DNA from 2 places in the Bradyrhizobium sp. ISRA436 genome. Region 2 is predicted to be linked to the other one. Evidence: riboswitches for the same ligand, from Rfam matches in the RefSeq annotation. Region 2 holds a riboswitch; the other holds the start of a gene.
What was found. Region 2 has a riboswitch for cobalamin ahead of MTX23_RS35510 (TonB-dependent receptor). Riboswitches for the same ligand answer to the same signal wherever they lie in the genome.
Positions count from the first base shown of each region.

Region 1: another riboswitch for cobalamin. It lies ahead of MTX23_RS03855 (TonB-dependent siderophore receptor); the one in region 2 lies ahead of MTX23_RS35510 (TonB-dependent receptor).

Region 1 covers NZ_CP094519.1:815,645-833,742, reverse strand. Annotated here, with positions in the region: gene MTX23_RS03920 (NADH-quinone oxidoreductase subunit D) at 1-849, opposite strand, end outside; gene MTX23_RS03915 (NAD(P)-dependent oxidoreductase) at 1,434-2,489, shown strand; gene tal (transaldolase) at 2,542-3,666, shown strand; gene MTX23_RS03905 (hypothetical protein) at 3,916-4,137, opposite strand; gene MTX23_RS03900 (hypothetical protein) at 4,149-4,640, opposite strand; gene MTX23_RS03895 (hypothetical protein) at 4,618-4,875, opposite strand; gene MTX23_RS03890 (hypothetical protein) at 4,878-5,060, opposite strand; gene MTX23_RS03885 (DUF2267 domain-containing protein) at 5,098-5,544, opposite strand; gene MTX23_RS03880 (CBS domain-containing protein) at 5,912-6,346, shown strand; gene MTX23_RS03875 (YbhB/YbcL family Raf kinase inhibitor-like protein) at 6,413-6,877, shown strand; gene MTX23_RS03870 (hypothetical protein) at 7,137-7,328, shown strand; partial or broken gene MTX23_RS03865 (IS5 family transposase) at 7,503-8,218, opposite strand; gene MTX23_RS03860 (PepSY domain-containing protein) at 8,458-9,939, opposite strand; gene MTX23_RS03855 (TonB-dependent siderophore receptor) at 9,942-12,209, opposite strand; cobalamin riboswitch at 12,316-12,514, opposite strand; gene MTX23_RS03850 (CbtA family protein) at 12,592-13,341, opposite strand; gene MTX23_RS03845 (CbtB-domain containing protein) at 13,352-13,537, opposite strand; gene MTX23_RS03840 (hypothetical protein) at 13,540-13,830, opposite strand; gene bluB (5,6-dimethylbenzimidazole synthase) at 13,905-14,537, opposite strand; gene cobU (bifunctional adenosylcobinamide kinase/adenosylcobinamide-phosphate guanylyltransferase) at 14,665-15,168, opposite strand; gene cbiB (adenosylcobinamide-phosphate synthase CbiB) at 15,296-16,237, shown strand; gene cobD (threonine-phosphate decarboxylase CobD) at 16,250-17,215, shown strand; gene MTX23_RS03815 (cobyric acid synthase) at 17,220-18,098, opposite strand, start outside.
Region 2 covers NZ_CP094520.1:127,249-140,988, forward strand. Annotated here, with positions in the region: gene MTX23_RS35485 (TonB-dependent receptor) at 360-3,122, shown strand; gene MTX23_RS35490 (energy transducer TonB) at 3,147-3,896, opposite strand; gene exbD (TonB system transport protein ExbD) at 3,893-4,318, opposite strand; gene exbB (tonB-system energizer ExbB) at 4,323-5,138, opposite strand; gene MTX23_RS35505 (hypothetical protein) at 5,426-5,680, opposite strand; cobalamin riboswitch at 6,252-6,452, shown strand; gene MTX23_RS35510 (TonB-dependent receptor) at 6,726-8,843, shown strand; gene MTX23_RS35515 (PepSY domain-containing protein) at 8,846-10,318, shown strand; tRNA gene MTX23_RS35520 (tRNA-Ile) at 10,684-10,759, shown strand; gene MTX23_RS35525 (hypothetical protein) at 11,118-11,753, shown strand; gene MTX23_RS35530 (hypothetical protein) at 11,863-12,069, shown strand; gene MTX23_RS35535 (DUF5615 family PIN-like protein) at 12,091-12,507, opposite strand; gene MTX23_RS35540 (DUF433 domain-containing protein) at 12,504-13,169, opposite strand; gene MTX23_RS35545 (DUF6088 family protein) at 13,399-13,740, shown strand, end outside.

The DNA.
Region 1 (18,098 bases), on a different replicon from region 2:
CGGCTCGCGGAGCTTGCTGATACACTGTCGCATGATGCGCACCGACTGACGCATCTCTTCCATGCGAACCAGATAGCGGTCATAGCAATCGCCGTTCTTGCCGATCGGAATGTCGAAATCCATTTCCGGATAGCACTCGTAGGGCTGCGCCTTACGCAGATCCCAGGCTGCGCCAGAGCCGCGCACCATGACACCCGAAAAGCCAAGCTCCCAGGCTTGCTTCAGCGTTACCCTGCCGACGTCGACATTGCGTTGCTTGAAGATGCGAAGTCCCGTCAACAAGCGATCCAGATCATCCACCACGTGCAAGAACGGTTCGCAAAATGCTTCAATGTCATCAATCAGCTTCGGTGGCAGGTCCTGATGCACACCACCGACGCGGAAATAGTTGGCGTGCATGCGCGCTCCAGATGCCCGTTCGTAGAACACCATCAGCTTTTCGCGCTCTTCAAATCCCCACAAGGGCGGGGTAAGCGCTCCGACATCCATCGCCTGGGTCGTGATGTTGAGAAGATGGGACAGCAGGCGTCCGATTTCACAGTAGAGCACGCGGATCAGCTGGCCACGGCGCGGCACTTCGAGGCCAAGCAGCCTTTCGGCAGCAAGGCAGAATGCATGTTCCTGGTTCATCGGTGCGACGTAATCGAGCCGGTCGAAATATCCGATCGCTTGCAGATAGGTCTTGTGCTCGATCAGCTTTTCGGTGCCACGATGAAGCAAGCCGATGTGAGGATCGACGCGACGGACCACCTCACCATCAAGCTCCAGCACGAGACGAAGCACTCCATGAGCTGAGGGGTGTTGCGGACCGAAATTGACGGTGAAATTGCGAAGGCCTGCTTCAGCCATGGCAAACTCGCGGTTATGACGCCGGCGGATCCGCGGACCGGCGTAGCTTGATGCATGGTACTGCTTGGCGCGGGAACCTCGGAGCACCTGGCGCCGCCATGTGCGTTTCAATGGCGCCGACGGCTAAAGGTCGCTTGCGGACCGTACAACGTAACCCCATCCGGACACGGGTCGTCGGATGAGCAGCATGCGTCGAACGCGGCCCAGCCCTGGTTGTTCCTAAAGCCACGCACGGCTCGCGCGGGAGTTGCGCAGCCTCACCACCCTCCAGATGGAACTCAGGAACGCCTGCACCTGCATTCCGTTAGCCGGGTGCAAGACGCACAAGATTTTGAGCACGATTGGCCGCGAGATGGTTTCTGTTGGACGCAGACGCGGCGGTCGTCAGGCTGAGGCTTCGGAGGACATCGTCGAAAAAGGCGACGTCTTTTTTGCCTACCGACCGCGGGTCGGGGAACACAGGGCCGAAGGTTCGGCTGACGTCCAGCGCTTTTACATGGTGATGAAACCGGAAAAGCAGCCGCGGCTTCGCGTGGCTGTGCTCGGTCGCAAGGGCTGCCCGAAGCCCGTGATCATGGGCGCATATGGGCTTCATCGAGGCGATCGAGACCGAGCACGAAACCGCCCGTACCGAGATCTTCCGGCAGCTCAAGATCGCGCCGCGCGAGCATCCGATCGGTCCACTGATCAGGGGTGAATGCGATAGCCGAGGCTCCTGCGGAGCGAGGACTTGCGGAGGAACAAGAATGGAAGTTGGCTTCATCGGGCTGGGGGCCATGGGATCCGCCATGGCGCATCGCCTCATCGAACTCGGTCACCATGTGCGGGTCTGGAATCGCTCGCCTGAGCCCATCGACAGCATCGTGCGAATGGGAGGGCATCGCGTCGACGCGCCGCAGGATGCGCTTTCCGCACCCGCCGCCATCACGATGCTGGCCAATGATGACGCCGTGCGCTCCGTGCTGCTGGAGAGCGGCGCGCTGCGCGCATCCCCGCGCGGGCTCGTCCACGTGGTGACCGCCACGATCTCGGTCGATCTGGCGAAGCAGCTGGAGAAGGTTCACACCGAGTGCGGGCTCGCTTATGTGGCGGCACCGGTGCTCGGCCGACCCGACGTTGCGGCGCAAGGCGGGCTGCATGTGCTTGCGGCGGGAGACGGATCGGCAATTGCATGCGCCCAACCGCTGCTCGATGCCATAGGCAAGAAGACCTGGCACGTGTCAGACCAGCCGCATAAGGCCAACGTTGCAAAGATCGCCGCCAACCTGCTGCTTGCATCCGCGATTGAGACAATGGCTGAGGCGATCACGCTTGCGGAGCGCCATCAGCTTGATCCAGCGCGCATGATGACGGCGCTCACGGGAAGCTTGTTCTCGGCTCCCGTGTATCGGACATACGGCGAGCTCATCCTGAATCGGACATTCGAACCGGCACTCTTCAAGGCGAGTCTCGGCCTCAAGGATGTGAACCTGGCCGTATCCGCGGGCGAGTCTGCCGGTGTTCCATTGCCGGTCGCCGGCCTGGTGCACGATTCTCTCCTCGACGCCATCGCACACGGCCACGGTGAATCCGACTGGGCCGCCTTGGCCACTGCGTCGTCCCGTCGGGCAGGTCTCGGCGGCAACACCAGACGAGATTGATGCAGGATGGTACGCCCGCCCCTGCTCGTGATCGAACTAGGAGAACGAACACATGAACCGAACGGTCGAGCTCTTGGCGCAGGGACAAAGCTGCTGGATGGATGATCTCACCCGGCGAATGATCCGCAGCGGCGAACTGGCGCGGCGGGTTGGCGAGCAAGGCCTGCGCGGCATTACATCGAACCCGGCGATCTTCGAGAAGGCGGTCGCGGAGGGTGCGGACTATGACGAGGACATCGCCCGGGCATCCGCTGCGGGCCAATCCCCGGCTGGCATCTACGAACGGCTGATTACCGCGGACGTCCGGGACGCCTGCGACATCCTGCTTCCGGTGTACGAGGAGACCGACGGCGTCGACGGCTTTGTCAGCCTGGAGGTGTCGCCTCACCTCGCTCACGACACCGAAACCTCGATGGAGGAGGCGCGCAGACTGTGGAAAGAGGTCGACCGGTCCAATCTCTTCATCAAGATCCCGGGCACTTCGGCAGGCGTTCCCGCCATAGAGCAGTTGCTGTTCGAAGGCATCAACATCAACATCACGCTCTTGTTCTCGATCGCGCGCTACGAAGCGGTGGCCGAGGCCTACCTGCGGGCGCTCGAACGGCGGCTGGCGGCCGGCCGATCGGTCAATCGCGTCGCGTCGGTCGCAAGCTTCTTCCTCAGTCGCATCGACGTGCTAGTGGATCGGCTGTTGCGGCAGCGCATCGTGCCGGACCGTCCTCCTCTTCATCCTGATCCACGCGCACTTCTGGGCAGGGTCGCGATCGCCAACGCCAAGCTCGCCTATCAGGCCTTCGTCCGTCACGTGACGAGCAACCGCTGGATGGCGCTTGCCGAGAACGGCGCGCGTCCCCAACGAATGCTGTGGGCGAGCACCAGTACCAAGAACCCGGGCTATCCGGATCTGATGTACGTCGAACCGTTGATCGGCCCGATGACCATCAATACGATGCCGCGCAAGACGATTGCGGCGTTCCAGGACCATGGCACGGTGCAGGCAACAGTTGAGCAGGGCGTGCCGGACGCGCAACGCGTGATGGCCGACCTCGAGCGACTCGGAGTGTCGTTCGATCTTGTTGCCGCACAACTCGAGAACGATGCGGTCCAGAAATTCATCGATCCCTTCGATTCGCTGCTCAAGCAGCTCGCCGCCAACAGCGAACGGGCCAGGGCCTAGCGATCAAGCCAGGGGCAAGGGTGAGGCGAGAAGCGATCGGATCTTCTGGCCTTGCTCAGCGCACTCGGCAATCAAACCAAGGATGCCCAAGCCAAGGATGCCGTGAATTCGACCGCTCCGCGCTACGCCGTCACATGGGACGAATCCCATATATCATCGTCGTAACAGCCAAGTTAAGCGATCTGGCGATTGACTCCGAGGACGAATTAATCGCCGCCTGGCGGCGCTGGCTTCGGCGCAATGCTCTCCCTAGCCGCGCCCCTTGTTGGCGACGTGGTCCTGCAGTTGCTCGGTCTCGATCCATTTCCTGTCCTGGCCCCGCTCACGCGAATGCTTAGCCTTGTCGCGATTGGACAGAACCGTGTTCTCACCGATCAGATCGTCCCGTAGATTGCTCAAACCTCCGCTCCCGGCTCCTTTGCCCTTGCTTGTTGCTCCGGATCCGAAATGCTTTCCCGCTTTGTTGGTCATGCGCTCGACCCTCACAGCTTCGGCCGTCCTTTCATCGTCCCGTTTCCCATTTTGGGGTGGTTGTGCTTGTTGTGCCGGCTCTCCTGATTGAGACCGCCGCGGCTCACCGGAAATTCAGACTGCCGCGCATTCCGTTTGGGACGCCGAGTAGCACTGTTTTCCTCCAGGCGGGCAATATCCTGCCCGACTTGCCGCGCATCAGGAATGTCAGGCTTACGTTCCAGAATCCGCAACTGCTGCTCGTGAGTAATCCTTCCCTGCAGCTCGATCGAGCGGGAAGGACCGCCATGGTCTGAGCCGCGACGCGAGCGGCCTGCGCGCCGTCGCCGTTTCTCGACACCACCTTGCGGATTGGTATCGTTCTCGACGTCGCCTTCGAAGGTATTTTCGCCTTCCAATGCATCGACATCGTCGGGCCGCGCCTGCGCCATTGTGACGCCCTTCGATCCGCCAATCAGCGGATTGCGATGGAGATCTGTATCAATCGGCTTCTTCAGTTTCACATGCCTGCTCATGAGACCCTCTTTGCGGTCGCCGCGTTCCTCCGCCCTTGTCCGAAGGGCGATGAGCATGATGGTGGTCGCGTTCGCCACCACCACCAGACACCTTACTACTGTGCCGCCGCAGAGGATCGTCCGCGGTCGGCTTCCTGATTTCGAATGCGGCCTTTGCGTTCTCGTGCGCGGCCCCAGGGCCGCCCTGCCGGATGCTCGCGCGTGTCTTCGTGGAAGTCGACATTGCTACCGGTCCTGCTGGTACCCTTGGTGGGTCGTGTTCTGCCTTGTGTTGCCCTGGTGCGCCTGTTGGTCGGGCTTTTCGATCTGCTTTTTTCCGGCTTGAGCCTGATGCGGATTTCCCGATTTCGGATCGCCGGGACCCTTGTGGCTTTGATTTTCATAGGGAACCGGAGGAGGCTTCGTCATCGTTAGCTCCCGGAGCTTTTCCTTGGCTTCGTGCGCGTCACGCGGCTGACGAAACACCTTGCGCCGGCCATAGCGCACGAACCTCCTCGGGCAGCGAATGCCGGACCTTCTCGGCCTGATTGGGATCGATGTGGTGGTTCAACACGCGGAACACCGCACGTGCCGCATCGGCCGCATTGACCGGCTTATCGGAATTCATTTGCGCCGTTATGAGCGCAAGGAACTCCTCTTGCGAGCGCCACGTTCGTGGCGTCTCGCTCGGCCGCCACTGTTCGAAGTAGGTACCGCGCACCAGGATCGGTAGTTGCGCTCCAAGATGAACAGCGAGATTGAGCGGGACGCGATCGCGCACCGTTCGCAATACCGCACCCAGGACATGCCATGCCAGCTGCTTGTCGCGAGGCAGCGACGCCATCATTTCATCCAACCATACGTTCGTGAGATGGATCGTTCTGTCGAATACATCGAGACCCGTCGCGCTCATCGGATTCATCCATCGTTGGTCCAACATGGGGCCAATACGACTTTCGCGAATAGGTTCCGAAGTGTTGATATTGGAGTGTCGATATTTGGGTGTTGATATTCGGGGGAGATGGACAAAATAGAAGTCGTAGCCAATCGATGTGCCAGTTCTTCATGGATTGCCGGCCTGCCCCATCCTTTGGTTCCTTCGAAGCACACTTTGCTCGTTCGAAAATTCGCGCCAATGCCGGAACGGCTCCCTGGAGGAGATCGAGTCACCTCACTTGACGCGCTCTTGGCGCGAGGGTCGGCGACAGAAACCGGGCGGCGCGCAGGACGTTGATTGGGCAACCGGAGAAAATCGTCGATGCAGGCTTGAGGAGACAGATATGCAGGTACACGAAATCATGCAGCGGAAAGTAGAGATTGCCGATCCGAACATGACGATTCGCGACGTTGCCCGAAAAATGCGCGCAGGGCATATTGGCTGCTTGCCCGTCGGTGAGAACGACCGACTGATCGGCATGATCACCGATCGCGACATCGCGGTACGGGCAGTCGCCGATGGCCGCGCGCCGGGAAATACGTCGGTTCGCGATGTTATGTCGGAAGGTGTCGGGTACTGCTTTGAAGATGATGATGCAGAAGCGGCGGGGCAGATCATGGCCAAGCATCAGGTCCGACGCTTGCCGGTACTCAATCACGACAAGCGGCTGGTGGGGGTGATCGCGCTTGCGGATCTCGGCCGATCTGAGGCGCGCTCGGCGCACGGCGCCTTGCACGGCGTCTCCCAGCCGACCGACAAGGAACGTCGCCACCTCTAGGGAGGTTAGCGGCGGCAAAGCCGTTGGCGACGGCGATACGATTGACTACAGCAGAAGGAGACGGTCATGACGTTCAGCTTGACAAGTCCTGCGTTCCGCGACGGCGATCAGATTCCGACGAAATACACCGCGGACGGCGAAAACGTCTCTCCGCCTCTGGAGTGGTCCGACCCGCCGGCGGAGACCAAAAGCTTTGTGCTGGTTGTCGAGGATCCCGATGCGCCGTCCGGTACGTTCCGCCATTGGGGTCTCTACAACATTATGGGCGAGCGATCGATGTTGCCGGAGGGCGTTGGCCACGGCGCGAAAACGGAGAAACTGGGAAAGGGTGTCAACGATTTCGGCGAACCGCGTTACCGCGGCCCCGCGCCGCCCAAGGGACACGGAACACATCACTACCATTTTAAGCTTGCCGCGCTGGATGTTGACGCGTTGTCACGAGCGCCCAAGATGTCCGTCGAAGACATCTGGAAAGCCGCCCAAAAGCACACACTCGCTCAAGCTGATCTGGTCGGGACTTACAGCCGCTGACGAGTCCTTATGGAGAGAGATGGTCGCCATAGAGAGAGAGAGAGAGAGAGAGAGAGAGAGAGAGACGGTTGGCACTGGTCTCTATTGGCCTTCGGACAACGATTCGCTCCAAGCTGCGGCGTGCGGGGATGTGCCAATCAGCTCTCGGCAGGGGGGTCGCGATGATAGGCGATCAGCCGCCGCAATTTCTGGCCGCCTGTCCTGCAACTCATCAGCGGGGCTGCGTCTCGATAGAGGCTTGGTGTGCCGGAGTGGGATTATGAATGCAAAACACGAGCGGAGTTTTGAAGAGGCCGCGGACCTTGTCCTGCATGCAGAAGCAGCGAACCGCTATTTGAATGAGCTCTGCGCGGCTTGTGCAGATGGCGACAAGTCCGCGGCGCGAAGGTATCTGCGCGAAGCGATCAGCGAGCTTGATATTGCCCGAGCCCTTCTACGCACCGGGCTCTAATGACTCTCCGCAACGCCTTCGGAACTTGTCTGCGCGTCGGATGACGGCCGAGCTCTGCGAGGTCCCCCCGATGGGGCCGGCAATTTATTCGTTGACGAGACTGCCGCCGCACAAGGGAAGCTCGGAGAGGGAACCTGTTCGCGACCGAAAATCGCGCCTAGGCAGTGTGGACACTTATCGCATCCATAGGACGATGGCAGCGAGAGTGACGACGGCTCGGTAATTTCGGGCGGTTTTTTCGAAGCGGGTAGCGACGCGACGGAACTGCTTGAGTTTGGAGAAGCAGCATTCCACGAGATGGCGCTGGGCATAGAGATGCTTGTCGAGCGGATATTTGAGCGCGCGTGACGGGTTGTTGGGGATGACGGCGAGCGCGTTTTTGGCGGCGATGTGTTTGCGCAAATGATCGGCGTCATAGGCCGTGTCGGCGATGACGACCTCGGCAGGCAGTCCCTCGATTAACGCAGCGGCTTGCGGTGCATCGCCCTTCTGGCCTGCGGTGAGCGTGAACCGGACAGGACATCCCAAGCCGCGAACGGCCATATGGATCTTCGTGCTCAGGCCGCCGCGCGAGCGGCCAAGCGCCTGATCTTCAGGCCCCCTTTTTTCGCGCCGGCGGCGTGCTGATGCGCCCGGACGATGGTGGAATCGACGATCAGGTATTCGAAGTCCGGATCATCGGACATCGCCTCGAAGATCCGCCACCAAACACCCTTGGCGCTCCATCGGCTGAAGCGCCGGAACACACTGTTCCAGTCCCCGAACACCTCCGGAAGATCACGCCAGGGAGAGCCCGTGCGCACGATCCAAAGCACACCTTCCACGAACATCCGGTTGTCTCGCCCGGTCGAGCCCTTCTGGTCGGGCCGGCCGATGATCAGCGGCGCCATGCGCTCCCAGGCCGCGTCGCTCAATACCAAACGATCCATCACACCCAAGACTGCCTCCCCAAAAGCAGCCTTGAATCTGATTTGCTCTCAAAAGGGAATCCTTAGAGTCCACACTGCCTAGAGCATGATCCGGAAAAGTGTGAAGTGGTTTTCCGAAAAGACCATGCTTAAACGAGAAGGTAAAGCGCGATGACGATTCAACGCAATCTCATCGCGCTTTAGGCGTCGCGCTGCATGCCTTACGGCCGGTCTCGATCGCCTGCGGGCGCCAGACGCCGTCGCAGCCGTCGGCAGCCGATCACAATGCCGCTGATCGACACGATCGTGCCGATCAGCGAGAGCAGCCAGACCACGATGTCGCGCGATGGGGCGCAGCGCAGCAGCAGCGGAAAATCGAGGCTGTGCAGCGCGTTGAAGAGCCAGCGATAGGTGCGGCGTCCATCATCGCTGCGATCGAGGATCTCGGCGGTGGCGGGAGAGATGTGCAGCCAGGTGTGGACGGGATCGGCGAAGCCGATCCGCAAGACGGGAAACTCGCGCTCATGGTGGAGCGTGTACCAGTAGGCGTCTGATACATCGATCCGACGCGAGAACGCCATCGTCGCGTCGGAGATTGCGCGGCGCGCGGCTTCGATGATCTGATCGTGCGATAATGTTGTCGGCGCGGCCGTCGTCGGCTCCGCAAGACTCCGACGGCCGTTGTTATCCTCGAGCACCATCAACGGCCGCCCACCGACCCAGACAAATTTCGCCTCCACGGCCGCCGTCGAGGTTGTCGATTGGAAGCTGGTGGCGATGTCAAGCGCGTCGTGCCCGCTATATCTGGCGGCGATATCCCTGGTGATGCCGCGGCGGGAGAATGCCTCTCCGGGATTGAGCGACAGCCAGCCGCTGAACATCCAGGTGAACACAAAGATGCCGCCGATCAGGCCGGCGATGTGGTGCGAGGCCATCCAGCCGCGATACGGCGAGACGGCGCGGCGCGCGTAACGGCGCGTCAGCCGCAGCCGGAGAATGCCGATCCAGAAGCCGGTGACCGCCACGACGAGGCATATGCCTGAGATCCACAGCACGACCTGCCGCCACAGCGGACCGTCCTTGCGCAGGACAGTCGGATAGATCCAGTGCGGGATCGCGCCGGGCCAGTTCCAGACGCGCTCCTGCCGCGTCGTGTCGAGCGCGATCTCGCCGGTGCGGGACGAGACGTAAAGCTCGGTGCCGTCACGATCGCCGAGCGCGATCAGATAGAACGGCCGCAAGGGATCGAACCGCACCGTGACGGACCATTGATCGCGCGTCACGGTGTCGAGCAAATGCGGCTGCGCCGCATGAGGGTGATGGCCGGCAATCGCAAGGGCCTGGTCCGCCGTGATCCGGTCAATGACGCTGCCATCGGTTGCTGAAATGGTGATCGGGTGCTGCCCCCACCCGGTCACCCGATAGATCGGCATGTCAGACATCATCGAGAGGCGCAGGTCGCGCGGATAATGCTCCATACCTGCGATCGCCATGGCGCGATCCGGTGCGATCTGCACCTTGTTCCAGGCAATGACGGGAAGCGCGGCGAGGCGCTCCCGGTCGGTGAGGCGCGGAAAGGCCACGTACATCATCACAAGGCCGGAGATGAACCACATCGCGAACAGCAGGCATGTCGCGATGCCGATCCAGCGATGGATGACATAGAGCCATCGCCGTCCGCGCCGGATCAACGCGCTGCGCATGCTCAGAACTTCAAGTTGACGGACAGTTCCGCGGTGCGCGGCATGCCCAGGAGCCACTGCCCTGTACCGTTCGAGGTCACCGCGTAAACCTTGTCGAACAGATTGTAGACACGAAACGCGACTGTGGTGCGGTCATCGGGCTTCCACCTGATACCACCGTTGACCACGTTGTAGCCCGGCCGCAACTGGGTGTTGGCAAGATCGGAGTACATCTGACCAACGAATTGCACGCCGCCATAGACCGACCAGTTGGGCGCGAAGTCCCAGGTGAGCCAGATGTTGGAGACCTGCTGCGGCACGTTGACCGGAAGATTGCCGTCATAGCTCACGATCCTCCCGCCGACCACCTGGCTGTTGTTGTCGTATCTGGCGCGCAGCAGCGCTAGGTTGGTGTCGAGGCGCCAGCCGTCGTTCAGCGCGAGCCCGATCGATCCCTCGATCCCGCGGGATGATTGCTGGCCGATCTGCAGCGCCAGGCCGGTGGGATTGCTTGGATCGGGAATCGTCAGGCCGGTCTTGACGATTTCATAGGCAGCCAACGTCCATTCGCCGCGGCCGCCCCAAAACGACTGCTTGACCCCGATCTCGGTCTGCTTGCCGGTGGCGAGCTGGAAGGTCTTTTGCGTGGTCGGCAGCGAGATGAGATTGGTGACGGGATCGACGCCGACCGCATATTGACCATAGAACGCGAGGTTCTTGATCGGCTCATACACGAGGCCGGCGCGCCAGCTGGTGCCCGACAGCGAAACGTCGAAGCTGTTCGATGGCACCTTGTCATCGGTGCGATCGACTTCGGGACGATCATACCGGACGCCAGTGACGAGTGACAACTGATTGGTCAGCGAGAGCCGGTCCTCGGCGAACAGCGCGTATTGATTGACGATCGCGTTGAAGCCCGGCGCGGTCGCCGTCGTTGTCGCGAAGAACGATCCGGGATCGAAGACATAAGGATTCACCGACGACGCACCGCCATAGGGCGAGTTGTTGGTGTGGGTGAAGTCGATCCGGTTGACGTCGAACCCGGCAACGAACTGGTTCGCGAGGCCGACGATGTGCCCGCTGAAGGTCGTGTCCATCCGGTTGCCGAGCTGCTTCTGGTCGTGGAAGATTTCGATATAGCTGGAGCGATCGATCAGCTGCGTCTTCGGGTTCCAGGTGTAGTTTTCGATGTCGCGCCAGTGCCGCTCGCTGGTCAGATAATAGAGCGTATTGTTGGCCTTTACGCCGTCGGCGACGTCCCATTCGGTCTTGAACTGGGTCCAGCTGTCCTGATAGCGGATGGTGCTGTCCGAGGCGTTGTAGTTCTTGAAGCGCAGCGCATCCCGGATTGTGCCGTTGATCAGCGGCGTGCCGAAATAGCGCGACGGGCTGCGGTCGCCATAGTCCTCGGAGAGCGTGAAGACGAGATTGTCGGACGCCTGCACCCGCACAGCGGCGGAGACCACCGCATTCGAGGTCTTGTCGCGATCGACCCAGCCGTCCGACATGTTGCCGGTGGCATTGACGCGGTACGATACATTGGGATTGATCGGACCGGTGCTGTCGACCGCAAGCCGCCGCGTCATGTTGCTGTCGAGCGAGACCTCGGCTTCGTTGTAGGGCGTCGCGAGCGGCTTTTTCGGGATCACGTTGATGACGCCGCCGATCGCGCCTTCGCCGTACAGCACCGAGGCCGGACCGCGCAGCACCTCGATGCGTTGCGTCGACCAGGTGTCGTATGGGAACGTCAGGGTTCCGGAGCCGATATAGAAGCGCGTGCCGTCATACAACGTCATCACCGAATTGCTGCCGGCGAAGCCGCGGGTGCTGAACGACAGGCCGCCATTGCCGGGAGCGGGCGTTGCGATGAAGCCGGCCGCGTTCTGAGTGACGGCATCGATCACATTATGCTGACCGCGTTCGGCGACGGTCTCCGACGAGATGACCTCGACACTGGCTGGCGTCTGCAGCGGCGTGAGATTGAGGCGGCTGCCAGTTCCCTCCGGCTTGGTGGCATTGAGCGTCGGTGATGCCCATGCGGACGACGCGGCTGATTCCGATGTCCCGTGCGCTCCCGGATTTGTTGCCGGCCTCGGCCGCGACCGCGCGGCGACGGTGCTGTTTCGCACAAAACGCTTCGGCTTTGCGGCGGCGGGAGGCGAGACCTCGATCGGATCCAGCCTGGTTGACGGAGCGGTCTGCGCCCAGCCTTCAGCCGGCAACAGCAGCGATGACAATGAGCAAACGAGGCCAAGGCGCCATCCAAGCGCGATGGAGGAAGATCCGGACATGAAAAGACTCGCGGTTAACGTGGCACGTCACCGCGAACGCGGACACCGCATACCCGAAAGGCAATGCGCCAACCCCCCACCAGGACGCCCCCGCCCGATGTGCTCGCGTGTGACCACGACTGACGGCAGGTCTCCTGGCTCACGGGTTATCGCCTGTCGACGCCTTCCCGGGCAGCTTGGCCCAGTGGCACATTGACGAAAGGCTCGCCGTTTACAGTTGCGGGGACAGCTGCGGCCTTGGGCTGACGCCCGCACCGCATTCCCTTTTGATCTCCCGAAGGAGAACCGTCAGCGAAGCGAATAAGAGCTCATAACCCAACTGTCAATTCAACGTGATTGCTGGATTGTCATGCGCGCCGACATGACGCGCGCTTCACTTCAGTCACGAGTCACGCAAATGGCCGGAGCGGTCGAAATAAGCAAACGCGACGCTCGTCAGACTCCCCAACATGGACCAAAAGAGCAGGCTCGTTAGTGTGACCGCGACCACAAACTGATGGGACAGCGAGGCTGGAACGTTCGTCTCGACGTGCTCCAGCTCGGGCGCGCCGATCAAGTGGGGTAACATGATCAGGATCACGCCCGCGATTGCGGCCGCGATGGACCGCCGAAAGACGATCAGCCCGAGGCCCGCGGCAGTCGCCAGCGCCGACGTCACCCACCAAATCTGACGCGAGAGCAGCGGAGCCGCGGGCACACCCGGCAATTCGGGTGGCAACCCAAGCCCTGGGGCAATCGTAAACACGGCAAAACCTGCCAGCCCCCACATCAACCCCTGGTGCCATGAGGTCGGCTCGCCGGTCGCGCCGCTGCGGACCGCAAAAAAGCCGCCGAGCAGAAGCGAAAAGCCGATCGCGGTCAGGATGTTCGCGGCAGCCGTGTAGGCGTTGCGCTCCAATCCGTCCCGCGGCTCCCATGCCGCTGCGCCGTGATCGTGATCCGCGTGATCGTGGCCAGCGGCCGCCTGCTGCGCCCCTGCAGCGGCCTCATGCTGGTGCTCCGCCGCCGTCTCGAAGACTTCGGCTCTTAATATCAGCGGCACCGTACCGAACTGCTGCGCGACCGTGACGATCAGACCAACGATGAAACCGGCAATGACCGACGAAAACACAATCGCGCGAAAGGTACTCATGCCACCCCAATCAGTGGCAGGGGAACGCGTTCGAATGGCGCACGTCGTGCGCGGCGTTGTGGATCACGTCGATATGCGAGAACCCGACAACCCCAACAATGAACAAGCCGAGCATCATCGCCATCAGGGATTGGGTGAGCCGTCCCACCTGCTGGCCGGCGGCGACCGGCAAATGCGTGACCTGGGACTGGCTCATGGCTATTCTCCGCGTTCGATGTGACCGCCTTCTAGCAGCTTTCGAGCGATGTCGCGACTAGTAAGATGCAAATTGGTGCCCGCCGGAACGCGCTTGCGTGCAATCTTGGCACTCGCCGCCGCTCTGAATGCATTTTCGAAGCGTTCGAAATAGCCGAGGCAGGCATCCGGCGTCGGATCCGTGCGGAGCAGTGTCCGGAACGCTCCCCGATGGACTGCGCAGATTGCGGCATGCTCCCGGATCGGGAAGACCAGGGACGCGATGTCGTCGCGCCAACAAACACCGCCGTCCATGGGAGGTCTCCTCGGTCGGGCATCTTAGTGCATCTCCACTGGCGAGAACAGTGTCGTGGCCTCGAAGCAGGATCTCAGCGTCGAACAGTGAACTCGCCCGAGCTTCGTCGCGATTCCCACTTCGCCTGTTCGAGCTCCGGCCGGTCACATTCTGCCTCGGGATAACCGATACAGAGATAGCCGATGAACTTCCAGGACTCCGGCACCTCGAGAATGTCGTTAACGCGCGCTGGATTGAGGATCGACACCCAGCCCAGCCCAATGCCTTCCGCACGGGCAGCAAGCCACATCGAGCAGATGGCAGCGACGACCGAATATTCGGTGGTTTCGGGCATCGTCGCGCGTCCGAGGCCCGAACCAATGCTGCTCGTCTTTTCCGCAAATACGGCCAGATGGCCCGGCGCCTCCTCCAGGCCCGACAGCTTGAGCGCCGCATACTTTGCTGCGCGCTCACCCGAATAGGATTGCAGGGCATCTGCATTGCAAGCCCTGAAGTCCTCGATCACCGCGCTGCGCCTCGGCTTGTCCTCGACGATGACGAACCGCCACGGCTGGCTCAGCCCGACCGACGGCGACAGGCAGGCCGTCTCGATCAGCCGCTCCAGGGTGCCGGCCGGCAGCGGATCTCGTCGAAAACGTCGCACGTCGCGGCGCCACACGAACAATTCGTGCAGTTGCCGGCGAAACGTATCGTCGAATGAGATCATCAGGATCGTCGTCCGGTCTTGAGGAGAGCAGCCAGCAGCGGGATTGTGATCCTGCCAAGCCGCGCGAACGCACCAAGCATATCACCGATCGGGCACGCCGGGCTTTTGCGAGGCGCGATGCGATGCCTCATTTGAGCTTCATCGGCAAGCCTGCCACGACAAATTCCACCTCGTCTGCCACGCCGGCAATGGTCTGATTCATGAGGCCGGCAGCATCGCGAAAGGCCCGCGCGAGCGCATTGTCGGGCACGATGCCGAGGCCGACCTCGTTGGTCACCATGACGACAGGGCTGTGCTGGCGCGGCAGCGCGGCAGCAAGGCGATCAATCTCCCGTGACCAGTCGCGCTCCGCATGAAGGAGGTTTGAGAGCCACAGCGTGAGGCAATCGATAAGCCTAGCGGCGCCACCGTCGGTCTCGACCAGTGCCTCGACGAGGTCGAGCGGCACCTCCCGTTCGATCCAGTCGTTGCCTCGCCGCGCGCGGTGGCTCGCGATGCGCTCAACCATCTCCGCATCGAGGGCTTCTGCCGTGGCAATATAAACGGGCTGCCCGGAAAACGAGCGCGCGCGGAGCTCGGCGCGCCGGCTTTTTCCCGATCGAGCTCCGCCCGTTATCAGAATGACGGCCATCATGATCTCCTGTCGGGCCAGCACTAATCACCAAACGCGGTGAAAGACAAAGCCGAAATCGGTCGCGCAGGGCTTGCGCTCACGCGGGGTCTTGCGCATCAGGAGAGGTCGAGGCGGGAGATGGTGCGTGAGCTTTGCGGGAGCGATGGCGGTGGCCATGGTTGTGGATGCTCTGATCGGCTGGCCGGCGTGGCTGTTCGCGCGCGTCGGCCATCCCGTGACCTGGCTTGGCCGGCTGATCAGCGCCGTCGACACCGGCTGGAACCGGACATCTGCTCCGCCCGCGCTGCGTCGCGCGGCAGGTATCGCGGCCGCAACTCTGGTGATCGCGGCGGCAGCGGGACTCGCTTGGGCGATTGAGATCGTGCTCCCCACTGGCTGGACCCGCATTGTCCTGGTCGGAATTCTGGCATGGCCGCTGGTTGCCTTGCGCTCGCTTCACGACCATGTCGCTGCGGTCGCAAGTCCGCTCGAATCCGGCGATGTTGCCGGTGCGCGTGCGGCGGTTTCGCGCATCGTCGGACGCGATCCCGCAACGCTTGATGATGCCGGCATTGCGCGCGCGACGATCGAGAGCCTGGCCGAGAATGCGTCCGACGGCATCGTCGCGCCGATGTTTTGGGGCGCGCTGTTCGGGCTGCCCGGCATTGTCGGCTACAAGGCGATCAACACGCTCGATTCCATGATCGGCCACCGCACCGCGCGGCACGAGGCTTTTGGCTGGGCCGCGGCCCGCATCGACGATCTCGCCAATCTCATCCCGGCGCGCCTCACCGGCCTGATGTTCGTGCTGCTCGCTCCGCGGCCCGCGCAGGCGTGGTCATGCATGTTGCGAGACGCGAGCCGCCATCGCTCGCCGAACGCCGGCTGGCCGGAAGCCGCCATGGCCGGCGCGCTCCGCGTACGGCTCAGCGGTCCGCGCATCTACCACGGCAGCACGGCGAACGAGCCCTGGCTGAACGAAGCGGCGCACGATCCCGGCGCCACCGACATCCGCCGGGGACTGAAACTCTATCGTCGCGCCATGCTGCTGTTGACGGGCGCGCTCGCGATCCTGGCTTTCGTGTGAGGGAGCGGCTCGATGCCTGAGCATGGCGGAAATCTTGATGTCGCGCAGCGACGTTTCGGTGGCCGGCCGGAGGACTGGATCGACCTGTCGACCGGGATCAACCGGCAGCCCTATCCCTCGCTCGACGTAGAGCCGCGACTGTGGAGCGCGTTGCCGTCGCGGACCGACATCGAATCGCTCTGTGACGCGGCACGATACGCCTACGCCACCGATGCGCCGATCGTGGCGCTGGGTGGTGCGCAAGCCGCCATTCAGTTGCTGCCGCATGTGTCGTCTAACGGCCGGGCGCGCATACTTGCGCCGACGTATAATGAGTACGCCGCAGTTCTTTCGGCCTCCAGCTGGGACGTCACCGAGGTGTCCGATCTCGAAGCGCTCGCGGGTGCCGATCTCGCCGTGGTCGTCAATCCTAACAATCCGGACGGAAGACGTCGCGGTAGCGGCGAGTTGCTGGCGCTGCTGCCGCGCGTCGGCCGGCTCGTGATCGACGAGAGTTTCGCCGACGCCGTTCCCGGCCTGTCGCTTGCATCAGAGGCTGGGCGCGAGGGACTCCTGATCCTGCGTTCGTTCGGAAAATTCTACGGGCTCGCCGGCCTGCGGCTCGGCTTCGCGATTGGCGGCGAGCGGGAGATTGCAGCGCTTGCGGCGATGGCCGGCCCATGGCCGGTGTCGGGTGCCGCGATTGCTATCGGCCGGCGCGCGTTGCGCGACAATGCGTGGAAAATGGCGACGTCGACGCGTCTGGCGAGCGATTGCCTCAGGCTCGATGCGATGGTCCAATCGCAGGGCTGGACATTGGTCGGCGGCACGCCCCTGTTCCGGCTCTACGAGACCGGCGACGCCCTGGCCGCGCAGGAGAAGCTGGCGCGCGGGCAAATCTGGTCACGCGTCTTCGAACAACGTCCGGGATGGCTGCGTCTCGGCCTGCCCGGAAGTGAAGCGGAATGGTCCCGACTTGCCGCGATCTTGTCGCGCTGACGATTCACCGCGCCAATGCAAGCAGCCCGTCGACGTCGAGATGGGCTTCGATGTGATCGGCGAGCGCATCGAGCGCGCCGTCGACCCTGGCGCCGTACGCCTGATCCGCGGCGGGAATGTCGAGTTGCGCGAGGAAAGCCTTGCGGAAATCGTCTGACGCGAACAGGCCGTGCAGATAGCTGCCGTGGACGCGTCCATCGCCGGACACAGCGCCTTCCGGCGCGCCGTCAACAAACGCGAACGGCCGGGCCCGATCCGGGCCGTCGGTTCGCCCAATGTGGATCTCATAGGCGCTGATCGGTTGACCGGTGGCGGCACGGACGCCGTCGACGCGCGTCAGCGTCTTCTGCTCGGTCATGACGGTCGCAACATCAAGAAGTCCGAGGCCGCGCGTTTCGCCGGCGGAGCCTTCGATCCCGTCGGGGTCGGCCACGCTCTGTCCGAGCATCTGGTATCCGCCGCACAGCCCCAACACATGCCCGCCGCGGCGATGATGTGCCAGAAGATCGATGTCCCAGCCCTGTGCGCGCAGGAAGGCGAGATCGCCGCGCGTCGATTTCGAGCCGGGCACGATGACGAGCCTGGCGTCGCCCGGAATGGCGTCGCCGGGACGCACCATCACGAGATCGACGCCCGGTTCGAGCTTCAGCGGATCGAGATCGTCGAAATTGGCGATGCGTGACAGCGCAAGAAACGCGATCTTGCACTGGCCGGGCTTGCGCGCCTCGCGGAGCCCAAGCGCATCTTCGGCCGGAAGCTCGCCAGCGCGGACGAAGTAAGGCAGCACGCCAAACCCGCGCCATGACGTGCGGGCTTCGATCAGCCGGTAGCCGTCATCGAACAGCGTTGGATCGCCGCGAAACTTGTTGATGACGAAGCCACG
Region 2 (13,740 bases):
TGAGCGGATTCGCCCGTGCCCAGCAAAGCTCACCCGGGGTGACGGCCGCTCCGCCGGCAGAACAAGCAACACCAGGCCAGCAGCCTCCTGCGGCGCCTGCCGCTCCCGCGACATCCGCCCCATCCGAGGCGGCGTCACCACCCGCCTCCCGATCATCGAGCACGGCGGCCCCGCCTACGTCCTCTGGCTCGCCGGCCGAAGTGGACATTCCGCAGGTGACGGTCGAGGGCCGGCAGCGTAAGCCGGTCCGACGTGCCAACCCGGAAGAAGCCGCCGGCCGGCCCGTGACCCAATCTCCGCCGGCGTCAGTCCAATCCGCGACGCCGGGTTCCGGCAACCCGCCCTTCGCGCCTTCGGCCATGACGAGCGATCAATTCCAGTCGAGCCCGACCCAGGGCTTCGGAAATCTGTTCTTCACCGCGCCCGGCGCCACATCGGCAGGAATCTCGACCCAATCCTCGCGGCCGGTCTTGCGCGGACTCTCAGATGCCAAGGTCCGCATCCAGGAAAACGGCGTTGGCGCCGTCGACGTCTCCGACATCGCCCAGGATCACGCCGTGCCGATCGATCCGCTCGCGCTGCAGCGCGCGCAAGTATTTCGCGGGCCGGCCGCGTTGCGGTTCGGATCGCAGGCGGTCGGCGGTGTCGTCGACGTCACAAACAATCGCATCCCGACCGCCGCGCCGATCGGAGGCCTGGCCGCCGAGCTGCGATCGGCCGTCACCTCGGTCGACAGCGGCTGGGAGAGCGGCCTTCTGCTCGACGCCGGAAGCGGCAATGCCGCCGTGCATGCCGATGTCTACGGCCGCGGTGCGAAGGACTATCGCATCCCGAGCTATCCCTATCTGGTTCCTCCCGATCCCGCGCCGACGTTCAACGGACGCCAGCCGAACTCCGCCATGGAGAGTGCGGGCGCGTCGATCGGCGGTTCCTACCTGTTCGATGGCGGCTATGCCGGCCTGTCGATCTCGCGCTTCACGAGCGACTACCACGTTCCCGGCATCGCCACGTCCGAGGCCCAGCAGCACAACCAGCTCGAGCAGACCAAGATCGCGAGCAAGGGCGAATACCGGCCCGACGCGGCAGCGTTCGCCGCCGTGCGCTACTGGCTCGGCTATTCGGACTACCGGCACGATGAGGTCGTCAACAACAGCACGGTCCTCGGCGATTTCCAGACCATCGGCGCAACATTCAAGAACCGCCAGACGGAGGGGAAGCTCGAGTTCGAGACGCAGCCGCTTGCAACGCCGTTCGGAGCTCTGACCAGCATCGTCGGCGCCCAGGGCGCCTACCAGCGCCTGGATACGGTCGGCCAGGCGATCCTGCGGCCCGCGCAGACCGCGACGGCCGCCGCGTACTTCTTCGACGAGCTGAAACTGACCGATGCGCTGCGGACGCAGCTCGCCGGCCGCCTCGAATACGTCGATGTGTCCGGCACGTCATTCGAATTTCCGTCAAGCTACCTGCCGCCGCCGAACGAACCTGCCAGCGCACCATCCCGATCAAGCTTCCTGCCGACAAGCATCAGCTTCGCAACGATCAAGGATCTGCCGTCCTACCTTCAGGCCAGCCTCACGCTGCAGCGGATCCAGCGGGCTCCGCGCGCGCTCGAGCTGTTTGCCAGCGGGCCCGACGATTCCGAGAAGACCTTCAAGATCGGCAATCCCGATCTGACGCTCGAGACCGCCAACACCGTGGAAGTCGGCCTGAGGCGCACGCGCGGCGATATTCGGTTCGACGCCAATCTCTACTACACGCGCTACAGCAACTTCATCTACGGCCGGGCGACCGGCAATTTCTGCGACGCGGATTTTTCGACCTGCGCGCCCGCCAGCAGCGGCGATTACATCCAGGTCGCCTATTCACAGGACGATGCGATCTTCCGCGGCGGCGAATTGACCTGGCAGTGGGATGTGTCGCCGCTCGCGGGCGGCATCTTCGGCGTGGAGGGACAGTTCGACGTCGTGCAGGCAACCTTCACCGACGGCACCAACGTGCCGCGCATTCCGCCGATGCGCGCCGGTGGCGGCATCTACTGGCACAACGACAATTGGTCCACGAGGCTGCACTACCTGCATGCGTTCAGGCAAAACAACTTTGCAGAGTTCGATACGCCGACCGACGGCTACGACCTGCTCAAGCTTCAGATTGAGCACCGGCAGCGATGGCGGACGTCGGCTTGGGGGCCGGTCGAAGTTGCAACGGGCCTGATCGGCGACAATCTGCTGAACGCTAACATCCGCAACTCCGTGCAATTCCACAAGGACGAGATCCTGCTGCCCGGCAGAACCTTCAAGCTGTTCCTCAACGTGAAGTACGGGGCCAACGCGCCGGCCGATGCCCCGATCGGCGCGGTGCGCGGGCAGGACGCGATGGCCTTCTTCACCAAGGCGGCGCCCGCGCCGGCGTGGAGCTGGGGCGGCTTCTATGGCGGCGGCCATGTCGGCTACGCCTGGGGTACGGCAAAGACCCATGCCGGCTTCATCGAAACCGCGACAGAGACGCCGCTGTTCGGCAACACATCGGTCGCAAGCCTCGATCATGCGGGCATCGGCATCCAGGCCGGCTACGACTGGACTGCGGGCCGTATGGTCGCAGGCATCGAGGGCAATTTCACTTACGGAAACCAACGCGGCAGCTCGGCGACCACGTGCCCGGGCGCGGTCTGCAATCCGGCGCTGGCCCCGCTCGACGCGCCGATGTCGGCCGATCTTTCCTATCGGTTCGACTGGCTCGCAACCGTGCGTGGCCGCATCGGCGTGGCGGTCACCCCGGAGACCCTCGCCTATGTCTCAGCCGGCGTTCCCTTCGGCACGGTCACGGCTTCCGGATCAGTGTCGGGCACGACCGCTGCCGGCGTCGGCTTCACGACACCTTACAGCGTGGACCGATTCCGCTTTGGCTGGGCCGTCGGCGCCGGCATCGAAACCAGGTTGACCGGCAACTGGACCGCAACGATCGACTACCAGCACTCCGATCTCGGAGCGTTCCGCGCGACGCCGACCTTGCCCGACAGCGCGGTGACGTTGGTGGATACCGACGCGCGGGTCAGGACCGATGCCGTGCGCGTCGGCGTCAACTACCGCTTCGGTGCCGGCGATCGTGTCTTCGCGACGAATTGACAGCTCTGTCGCGCTCGACCGCTGCTATTTGACCGTGAAGCGGATCGGCAGTTTCACCGCCACCGATTGGCCTGCGAACGTATCGGGCGGCGCAGGAAACGGCTGCGCACGCTGCAGCAAGGCGATGGCTTCGCCGTCGAGGGCACTCGAGCCGGAGCTTTGTGTGACCTGCGCATCGCTGACCAGCCCCTTGCGGTCCAGCATGAACCGGACCTGCGTGATCCCCTGTTCGTGCCGGGAACGTGCGGCTTCCGGATAGCGCTTGTTGCGCTCAATAGCCGCGAGGATCTGCGAACGCCAAGTGACGATCGCCTGCTCGGCCTTGCGGTCGGGCCGTCCCTGCGTAGGCGCGGCGGCCACCGGCGCGACGCGGTCTGCAACCGCAGCCGGGGCCGTGGTAGCGGCTGCAGCCTGCTGCTCGGGCACGGCTTCGGGCTGGGCCTTGGTTGGCGCATCGACGGCGGCGTCGGGATTCTGGGCCGGCGGTAGCTCCGGCGTGTCGTCCGGCACCGGCGTGTCGGGCTTCGCCTCTGGCCGGGCCTCGGCAAGCGTCTGCTCGGGACCGGGCGCAACGTCCGTGGGCGTCGTCAAGGGCGCGGCCGACACTGGTGCAAGATCCACCACGACCGCGCCGGAGGGTTCGGCCGGCTCAAGATACTCGGGCTCGCGCCATGCCACTAGGGATGCCGCGAGACCGCCGTACAGCGTGATCACGACAAGGCCGGAGAATGTCCAGCGCCTCAGATCCGAGACGTCTTCCGCAAGATCCGTCACGGCGCGGCCGACTGCTCCACGCCGACCAGCGCCACTTTCAGGTAGCCGGCCGTCCGCAGTCCATTCATGACTTGCATGACCTCGCCGTAGGGAACCGTCTTGTCGGCGCGCAGGAAGATCCGGCTGTCCTTCTGGCCCTGGGTTGCGGCATCGAGTGCCGCGGTGAGCACGGCGCGGCTCACCGTCGCCTCGCCGACCGACAGCGAGAGATCGGGCCTCACCGTGAGATACACCGGCTTGTCCGGACGCGGATGCGGCTGCGCGTTCGAGGCCGGCAGGTCCACGGCGACATCGACGGTGGTAAGCGGCGCCGCCACCATGAAGATGATGAGCAACACGAGAATGACGTCGATGAACGGCGTCACGTTGATGTCATTGACCTCGGCGAGCTCGGTGCCGGACTGGCTGAGATTGACCGCCACCGGATCACTCCGCGGCCGCGAGGTGCGGTCGTGGCACGATAATCGTGCCACTATCGAGATCGCGGCCTGCGAGCCGCGCGATCTCCGCAACCCCGTCACCGAGCAGCGCCCGGTAGGCAGCGGTCTGGCGGGCGAAAAGATTGTAGATCACCACCGCCGGAATCGCCGCGACGAGCCCGAGCGCGGTCGCTAGCAACGCCTCGGCGATTCCGGGCGCCACCACCGCGAGATTGGTGGTCTGCGATTTCGAGATGCCTATGAAGCTGTTCATGATGCCCCAGACCGTGCCAAACAGGCCGACGAAGGGCCCGGTCGCACCGATGGTCGCCAGCACGCCCGTGCCGAACGCGATGCGCCGGCCGGCGGCGGCCTCGATCTGCTGCAGTCGCGACAGGATGCGGGCCTTGATCCCATCCCTATCCATACGATCGGTGCTGAGCTTCAACTCTGCGACGGCGCCATCGAGCAGGCGCGCCACCGGCCCCGCGGGCACTGTCCGCACCGCCTCTTCGACGCTCCTGGCCGCCGCGAGCTCACGCAGCGCGCGTCTCACGTTTCGGCGTGCATTGAACAGCTCAATCGTCTTGGACAGCCAGACCGTGCAGGTCACAAGAGTGGCAAACGCAAGTCCGACCATGACGGCCTTCACGATAAGGTCGGCCTGCACGAACATACCCCAGGGACTGAGGTCACGAGGCAGGATGGCGCTTGCGATTGCCGCGCCTTCGGACGAACCTTGTGCGAAGGCAGGTCCCGCGAACCCGGCCAAACAATGCAAGAAGACCGACAGGCCAACGGCACCGGTCCGAGGCACCCTCATCGGCACAGTGGAACGAGCGCCACGGCGCGGGCTTGTACACAACTGCATCGAATCGGCCTTCCCCTATTGCGATTACGCTTATGCTCCGGCATGTAGCATACGCTACATCTTGCTGCAAATGCTAAGATCACAACGAGGATTGCGGCGCTTGGCGCGATGCGGGCCATTTTAACAGGACCGGTGATGTGCAAACTTGGTTGCGGGGAGGCACGACACGGGGCCTTCGACTCGTCGAAAAACGTATTCCGCAATTGGCGGCATACAAGCCTGCCCTCCGAAGGCTGATGTCAAATGTCCCAACGGTCGTCGCCGATCCATTTCTGTGCATAGCGGCCGGTACGTGAGACGGCGAAAGCGTCGTTGTCGCTCTTCAGCAGCACCATGTGATCGGCGAGGCGCCCGAGGCCGCCCAGCAGCACGTCTTCATAGCGGGGAAGATTTTCGCCGGGCTTGAGCGCAGCCTGCCATTTGCGCCGCAGGACCGGCACGTCCTCGAACATCCTCGTATTTGATTCCACGGCTTGCTTCTTGGCAGCACCCATCACACATCCCCCGAGACCCAGGCTTCCAGCCCGGGCGGTATCAAATCCAGTTCAGCTTAATTCGCTGTAAAGGATGGACGTGGGCTGCACAGAGCAGTCGATTGCGACAATCTTAAATCAGCTAATGGTTAGCGCGAGTATGACCGATGCGCGAAAGAGTTGTGCGCACGCGAGAATCTCGTGCGATATTGATAAGGACGGGTACTGTCCTCACTCGTCTTACGAAGCTTCTCTTGCTATGGGGCGTCGATGGACACGGCACTCGACGCGGCTGTGCTCCTGTACGTCCTCATCAACAGCATGCTGCAAGATCACGACCCGTGATCGTCCGGATGAAACAGGATGCAGGAAATCCTCGGCGCGGGGCGAGAATTCGACGCAAATAGATTTGCAGTTTGATGGTGAAAAACTTCGAAGGAACGTTCTTGTCGCGTATTTACCCGCGGAGTTTTCATCCGTTACCCGCGCCTGGCTGATGTTTGTCCGATTCGTACCAACTATTCCGCTCGGTGGGTCTGTGCAATCAACTACAGGCCTGTCAGAGAGGGGATTGACTCCGCACCTCGCGAACCTCTAAGTGACGACCGACGGTTCCCCTCACGGGGATCAAAAGGGAATGCGGTGCGGGGATTTTCCCCTCATGCCGCAGCTGCCCCCGCAACTGTAAGCGGCGAATCTTTCGTCATAGGCCACTGGGACACTCGGTCCTGGGAAGGCGACGCAAGGTTAGGACCCGCGAGCCAGGAGACCTGCCGTCAGCCGTGGTCACACGCGAAAATGTCGGTCGGGGAGTACAGACATTGCTTTCACCTTGCGTAGGTCCGACTACGTCCAGGTAAGACCTTGTTCGCTGTGACGTGCCACTACGTCATGCCGAGGTCTACTCGTGTTTCCCATTATGCCAAGGCGGCTGCGCGCCGGCCTGCTCGCTCACAGCTTCCTTCTTCCAGCTCTGCCGCTCGGGATTTGCCCTGCCAAGGCACAACAAGCCCAGTCGGTTCAAACCCTGCCGCCGGTTACGGTCAGTCCGCCCCAAAAACCTGCGGTGAGGCCCGCCCATCCCGATGGCAAGCGTTCAGCCACGGCCTCACGATCGCAGTCAAGGCCCGCGGCAACGCCTCGCGCAGCACCGACGGCCGCAGCCTCGGACGGCTCGCCTTCGACGCTGAAGCTAGATCACCAGAACACCAGCGGGAGCCGCCTGAACCTCACGCCGCTGCAGACACCTGCCAGCGTTGAGACGATTACGTCCCAGACCATCGAGGATCGCGGCCAGCATAACGTCACCGATGCGGTGGCCCAGAACGCAGCGGGCTTTACCGCGAGCCCCGCCCCCGGCAACGGCGGTCTATCCTTCAGTACCCGCGGTTTCGCCGGCAGCAATTCGGTGATGACGCTGTACGATGGCACGCGCCTATATGTCGGCGCCGGAACCGTGACGTTTCCGTTTGATACCTGGTCGGCGGAGCGCATCGAGGTGATGCGCGGGCCAGCCTCGGTGCTCTATGGCGAAGGTGCCATCGGCGGCATCATCAATGTGATCCCGAAGAAGCCGATCGCAACGACCTACAACGATGCCGAAGCCTCGCTCGACAGCAACATGACGCGACGCGTTGCAGTGGACAGCGGCGGCGCGATCAATCCCAACGTATCCTATCGCCTCGCGGCGACTGGCAACATGTCAGACGGCTGGGTCGATCGTGACAAGACATCCAATCTGGCGATCTCCGCAGCGGTCCGGGTGCAGGCCGCCGACAATCTCGCATTCACTCTGTCCGAGGACTACGGCAATCGAAGTCCGTCGCGCTATTTCGGAACGCCGCTGATCAATGGCAGCATCAACGATGCGCTGCGGTTCAAGAATTACAACGTCCTCGACAGCGCGATTCACTATGAGGACAACTGGACCCAGTTCAAGACCGAATGGAACGTCGCGGACGGCGTTACGGTCCATGACACGCTTTACTACCTGACCAGCCATCGGCACTGGCGTAACGTCGAGAGCTATGCGTGGAATCCCTCGACCCAACTCATCACGCGTACCAACTATATCAACATCTTCCATGACCAGGAGCAGGCCGGCAACCGGATGGACGCGACGTTTCGCGGCCGTGTGCTCGGCCTTGCCAACGAGTTCGTCGCTGGTTTCGATATAAACAGGATCGCCTTCACTCACACCAACAATTCGCCCTACGGCGGAACATCCTCGGTCAGCGTCGATGCCGTCGACCTCGGCTATTTTTCTGCCACGACGACGCCGACCACTCCTGGTTACAATGCTATTGCCAATCAATACGCGCTGTTCGCCGAAGACCGACTGTCGCTAACCGACAAACTGTCCCTCGTGAGCGGTGTGCGGTTTGACCGGCCAGAGGTCGACCGCACCGACTACAAAACACCTGCGAACAGTTTCGACACCTCGCTGTCTGGCACAAGCTGGCGCACGGGCGCGGTGTACACGCCGATCCCAAACCTGGCGTTTTACGGGCAATATGCGACGGCCGTCGATCCCGTCACAAACCTGATTTCGTTGGCCGCCAGTCAGAAGACTTTCCAGCTCGCCACCGGCAAACAAATCGAAGCCGGGGTCAAGCAATCGTTCTGGGGCGGTCGCGGCGAGTGGGCGCTGGCCGGCTATCAGATCGTCAAGAACAATCTTCTGGTCCCCAACTCCAGCAATCCTGCCGGTCTCGCATTGCAGGTCGGCCAGCATTCGTCGCGCGGGGTCGAGGCCTCGATCGGTCTTGCCCTGAATGACGGCTGGCGGGTCGACGCCAATCTCGCGCTGCTGCAGGCAAGATACGACAATTTCAGCCAGATGGTGAGCGGCAAGATCGTCAGCTACGCCGGCAATATTCCCAAGAACGTGCCGGAGCAGGTATCGAACGTCTGGGTCACCTGGGACTTCGCCCCCGACTGGTCCATCTATGGCGGCGTTCAGATCGTCGGCCCGACCTTTTCGGACGACGCCAATACCCTCCGGCGTCCCGGCTATGCAGTCGTCAATGGCGGGGTACGCTGGAAGCCGGATGCGCGGACCACCGTCGCCTTCCGACTCTATAACCTGTTCGACACTGTCTATGCGACCTCGGCGCCTTATGCCGGGCAATGGTTGTTGGGGATGCCGCGCACGGCGGAATTGTCCCTCAATGTGAAGTTCTGATCATGCACCGGGCGTTGATCCGCCGGGGACGGCGATGGCTCTACGTTACCCATCGCTGGATCGGCATTGCGACCTGCCTGTTGTTCGCGATGTGGTTCGTCTCGGGAATCGTCATGATGTACGTGGCGTTCCCGCAGTTCACCGATCGCGAGCGCTGGGGGGCACTGCCCGAGATCGCCTGGGACCACGTGCGCGTGGCGCCCGATCGGGCCATGGCGATCGCCGGTATCGCGCATTATCCGCGTGATCTCCGTCTCGTCATGCTGGATGATAGGCCGGTGTATTGCCTCCTCGATTGGAACGGGACGCGTAAAACCATTTCGGCCGCAGACGGTCGCCAGATCGAGACTATCGCGCCGGCAGAGGCCTTGGCGATCGCCAGCCATCATCCGAATGCGACGCATCCGCAGATGATCGGCACAATCCTTCGCGATCAGTGGAGCGTCACCGCGCGCTACGATCCCCTGCGACCGCTTCTTCTGGTGTCGCTCGGGGACGCCGCCGGAACCGAGCTCTATCTCTCGGCGCGAACCGGAGAATTGGCGCTCGATACAACACGACGAGAGCGGTTTTGGAACTGGCTCGGCGCGATTCCGCACTGGATCTATCCCACGGTTCTCCGACGGGACGGTGCAACCTGGCGGCAGGTGGTGCTATGGATCTCCGGCACTTGCCTGATCGTCGCGGTGACCGGTTTCTGGATCGGTGTCCTGCGGGTGCGGTTGCGCCCTCGCTATGCCCGGGGCACCGTCACCCCCTATCGCGGCTGGATGGCCTGGCATCACATCGCCGGGCTGATCGGTGGCCTGTTCGTCCTGACCTGGATGTTCAGCGGTTGGTTATCGCTCAATCCGGGCGAGTATGTTTCGGCCCGAGGCCCGACCCAAGACATGGCCGTCCGCTATGCCGCGCACGACCTCCCGCAGATCGCCGCGACATTTTCATCGATGCTGCCGGGGGCGGTTGAAGCACGCTTCGTCTGGCTCGGCGGTCGCCCGCTCATGGTCCTCACCGATCGCGATGGCCGCGAGACCACGGCCGATCCGGCGAGCGGCGCTGCGATGACGCTTTCCGATGAGGAGATTTTCGCCGCCACCAGCCGTTTGTTGCCAAACGCTCAGATGACCGCGCGTCTGCGCCTCGAACAGTTCGATGCCTATTGGTATCCGCACCACAGCGAGCGTGTGCTGCCAGTGTTACGTGTGGGCTTTGACGACGCGGCCGAGAGCTGGTTCTACATTGACCCACGTAATGGCGACATTCTTGCCCGCATCGACAAAAGCCGGCGTACGTACCGCTGGCTGTTCAATGCCCTGCATAGCTTCGATTTTCCACTTTTGCTGCGCTATCGCCCGGCCTGGGATATCGTGACTGTGCTGTTGTCGCTGATCGGGACGGTCGTCTCGACGAGCGGCGTTGTCATCGCTTGGCGGCGACTGCGCTGGCGCTCCCGCTGGAGCGACGCGAGAAACTGACCTGGTTCGTGGGCTTGTTCTGTTCAGAGGAAATGCGTCAAGACGTAACTCAATCGGCCGTTCTCCTTCACGAGAAGTCGTGGGCGCTTGAGCACTTCTTTGATACGCGGATCAACTGGTGGCCCGGCTCGCCGAGACCCGCCGCCTCCCGAAGCCCAAGGCGCCCGCCGAGTTCGGCAAGATGGTCGCGGGCGCAAGGTCGTGGAGTTTGCGGAGGACGGTGGATTAGCGTTTTTGTCTTCGTGTTCCTGAAGCAAGCCCGGTCCCTAGTTCGCTCGAAACGATGTGGCATTGCCGGAATGCCGGCCACCTTGTAAACGATCTCCGCACTGTTGCCGGCCGCCTTTCAGCGGTCGCCCGTGGCGGGGCCTGTAGCTCAACGGTTAGAGCCGGCCGTTCATAACGGTCTGGTTCCTGGTTCGAATCCAGGCGGGCCCACCACATCACCACCCACCACCCACCACCCCACCAGCCCCACCACACCACCAACAACAACTGCTGGTCACCACCGCTTCTTATGCGAACACTTTGAGAACGACTCGATTTCAGATCCCACTGACATAATTGACGAGTTTCGCCCCGGTTTTTTTAGCCGATTTTGGAGCGCGAAAAAATTGAGCGGGTCTGTTTTCTTCAACAGTCGCTCAGCAGCGACCGAAATGTTGACTGCTCAGGAGTTTCCGCGCCCGTGGATTTACTCGCAGCAGCAGAAATGCGGCACCCTCCTCCGAGGTAAGGCATCGTGTTAGACAAGGCAGCGACTTACGAACGGCGCCTAACTGAAGCACCAGGAGATGGAATGTCTACAAGACGGATCGAACGCGGACGCGTGGCAAAGGCGGATGCGACGAAGGGGTCGCAAACCCAGAAGAAGGTTCCAAAGCGGTTTGTTAAGCCGACCGGTGAAGACGCCGTCCCTGGAAGATACGAAGCCGGAATCAAGAATGACGAATTCGCCCTACTATTTGGGCACACGATCGCGACATGGGTGCATGTAGAAGACCAGATGATTCAGGTTCTGCAAGACCTGTTGGGAAGCAGAAGTGCGCCGGCTCGGCAAATCTTCCATTCGGTCGTTAGCAACAAGGCGCGACAATCGTTGATGCTTGCGTGTTTGCAGAGATCTAAGATCAACATTCGCAAGACCGACCTGTATGAAGAGATCATCTTGCAATTCTCAAAGCTTAACTCGCAGCGGAACGGCCTTGTACATGGACTTTGGTACACCCATGAAACAGGGCGCGTCTTTTTATCGGCAAGTTCGGTCGATGACTTTCACTACATTGATGCGCGCGAAGTAAAAATCGAAGAGTTGGAGAGCATGAACAAGGCGCTCGGCATTTTATCGAACGCGATTCACATGCGTCGTTCGCCTTCCATAGCACGAACTATCTTGAGTCATGCGCCCGAACGTGCACGTGGGAAACAGAAGTAGCGTCGGTCTCGCCCGTTTAGCTGAGCCGCCAGATCGGGACCGATACTAGGCTACTGCTTCGTTCGGAAACCTTCACCTTCAGGACCTCCTCGTTCGGCAGCATGAACGATTGCTCTTCGACTTCAAGATCGTCGCCTCCGCGGACAACCTAATTCAAACGCACCAACGCATACACGCCGGGCGGATGTTGTCCGATCATCCTGCCGGCGTGCCCGATCTTCGACCGGAAGAAGCACGCGACGCCAAGCAGACGGCCGAGCTAGTCGTGCGGAGTGTGCTCGACTGGCTCGACCGGTTTCCTCCGGATCCAAAATGACCGTCGCGCGCGCCGCAAGCCCTAATCGATATCGGGAAGCCGATAACGTCGAACGTGGAGGGCCTCGTCCTCCGAGGTGATTTCCAGCACCTGGTTCACCAGATCGGCATCGGCATCCAGTTCGTCCAGCGCCTGCTCGAAAAGCTCGACCTGCATATCGAGGTCCATATTCGGCGGGCCGTTGAGGCAAACAAGCCCGGCGTGGATGGTGACGTCGGCATATTGGCCTTTAGTGCCGGGCCGTTCTGCTGGGCCGCGGAAGTCCACGGAGTTCTTGGTGACGAAGGTCCAGTCGCCCGCAAGGATGAGAGGCTTCAGCTCCCAGTCCTTTCGGCCGGCCAATCTCAGCCATACGACGTGCGAGGACTCGCCGTGCCCTCTGCCGTGAGCGAGTTTGGTCAGCTCCGGGCTGAGGCACTCATCGATCAGGAATTTCATCCAGCCTTCCTGCGGCGAGGAGCTCGTCGATCGGCGACGATGACGGCGCCCTTAGGAAGTTCGTCGTTCGTCCTTGGACGACCCCGCGCAGGGTTGGCCTCGGCATAGATCGCGGCCAGCTCAATCTTGTCCGCATCGAGCGAAGGATAAGCCGCAATGATGCGGTTTGTCGGAATGCCGGCCACGACCGAAGCAGCGACATCATGGACGGGAACGCGTGTTCCGCGCACAATCGGAAGGCCCCCGAGAACCTCAGGATCGGAAACCACCATTTCTTGGGCGGCCGACAAACGCTCCAAGCGCTCCTTCGTCCGCCGGACGAAGGGGGCCAGGTCAATGGTGAGGAATTCGTCGCGCACGGTCCAATCCTCCTCGACCAGCGACGCCAGGGCCCGGGCGCGGAACCGGTGAAGACGGCTCCCAACCTCGCGGATGGCGAACAGCCTCTCCTCGGCGGTCAGACGTTTGGCGCTATCGAAGTAGAACGAGATGAGCGTGCAGGCGGTCGCCGCAACGCGCCGTCCGTCATCAAGTGAAAAGAAGCCCTCCGGCAGGATGCGCTCGTCGATGACCCGATTGACGTCTCGAAGTGCGACGCGCGCGACCACGGCGGCTTCGGTCGGCTTCAGCATGTCCTCGGCAGCGCCCATGGCGGCCTCCATTAATCTTTCCGATTGGTCGGAATATATATGAGGAGTGAGGGATTTCAATGGGGCGGTCCGCGTTCCGAGGAGCGAAGTGAAACGGTGGGGTCTGGAAGCCGATCGAAGGAACAAAGACTCGCTTTTCGGGTTACTGACCAAATTTTGAATAAAAATTCTGGTCAGTAGACCGGCTCGCATTGCCACTGACCAATTTTTATATATAATATTCGGACAATCTTGGTAACAGATGCCCGATCCGACGTCCAACACCCTCGATCGTATTCATGACCGGATCGCCCAGACAGCGCCGGCCGGCGTCTGGTCGCGGGCCGACTTTCTCGACATCGCAACACCGAACGCCATCGAGAAGGCGCTGCAGCGCCTGGCCCAACGGGGCGACATCCGCCGGCCCTACCGCGGTCTCTATGACAAGCCGGGTATCAGCAAGCTGACCGGCAAGATGGTGTTTCCGCCGCGCGCCTCGTTCATCGACGCCATCGCCCGACGCGACAAGCTGCGCGTGCTGGTCGATGGCATGACGGCTGCGAACGACCTCGGCCTGACCACAGCCGTCCCGGCGCGATCGACG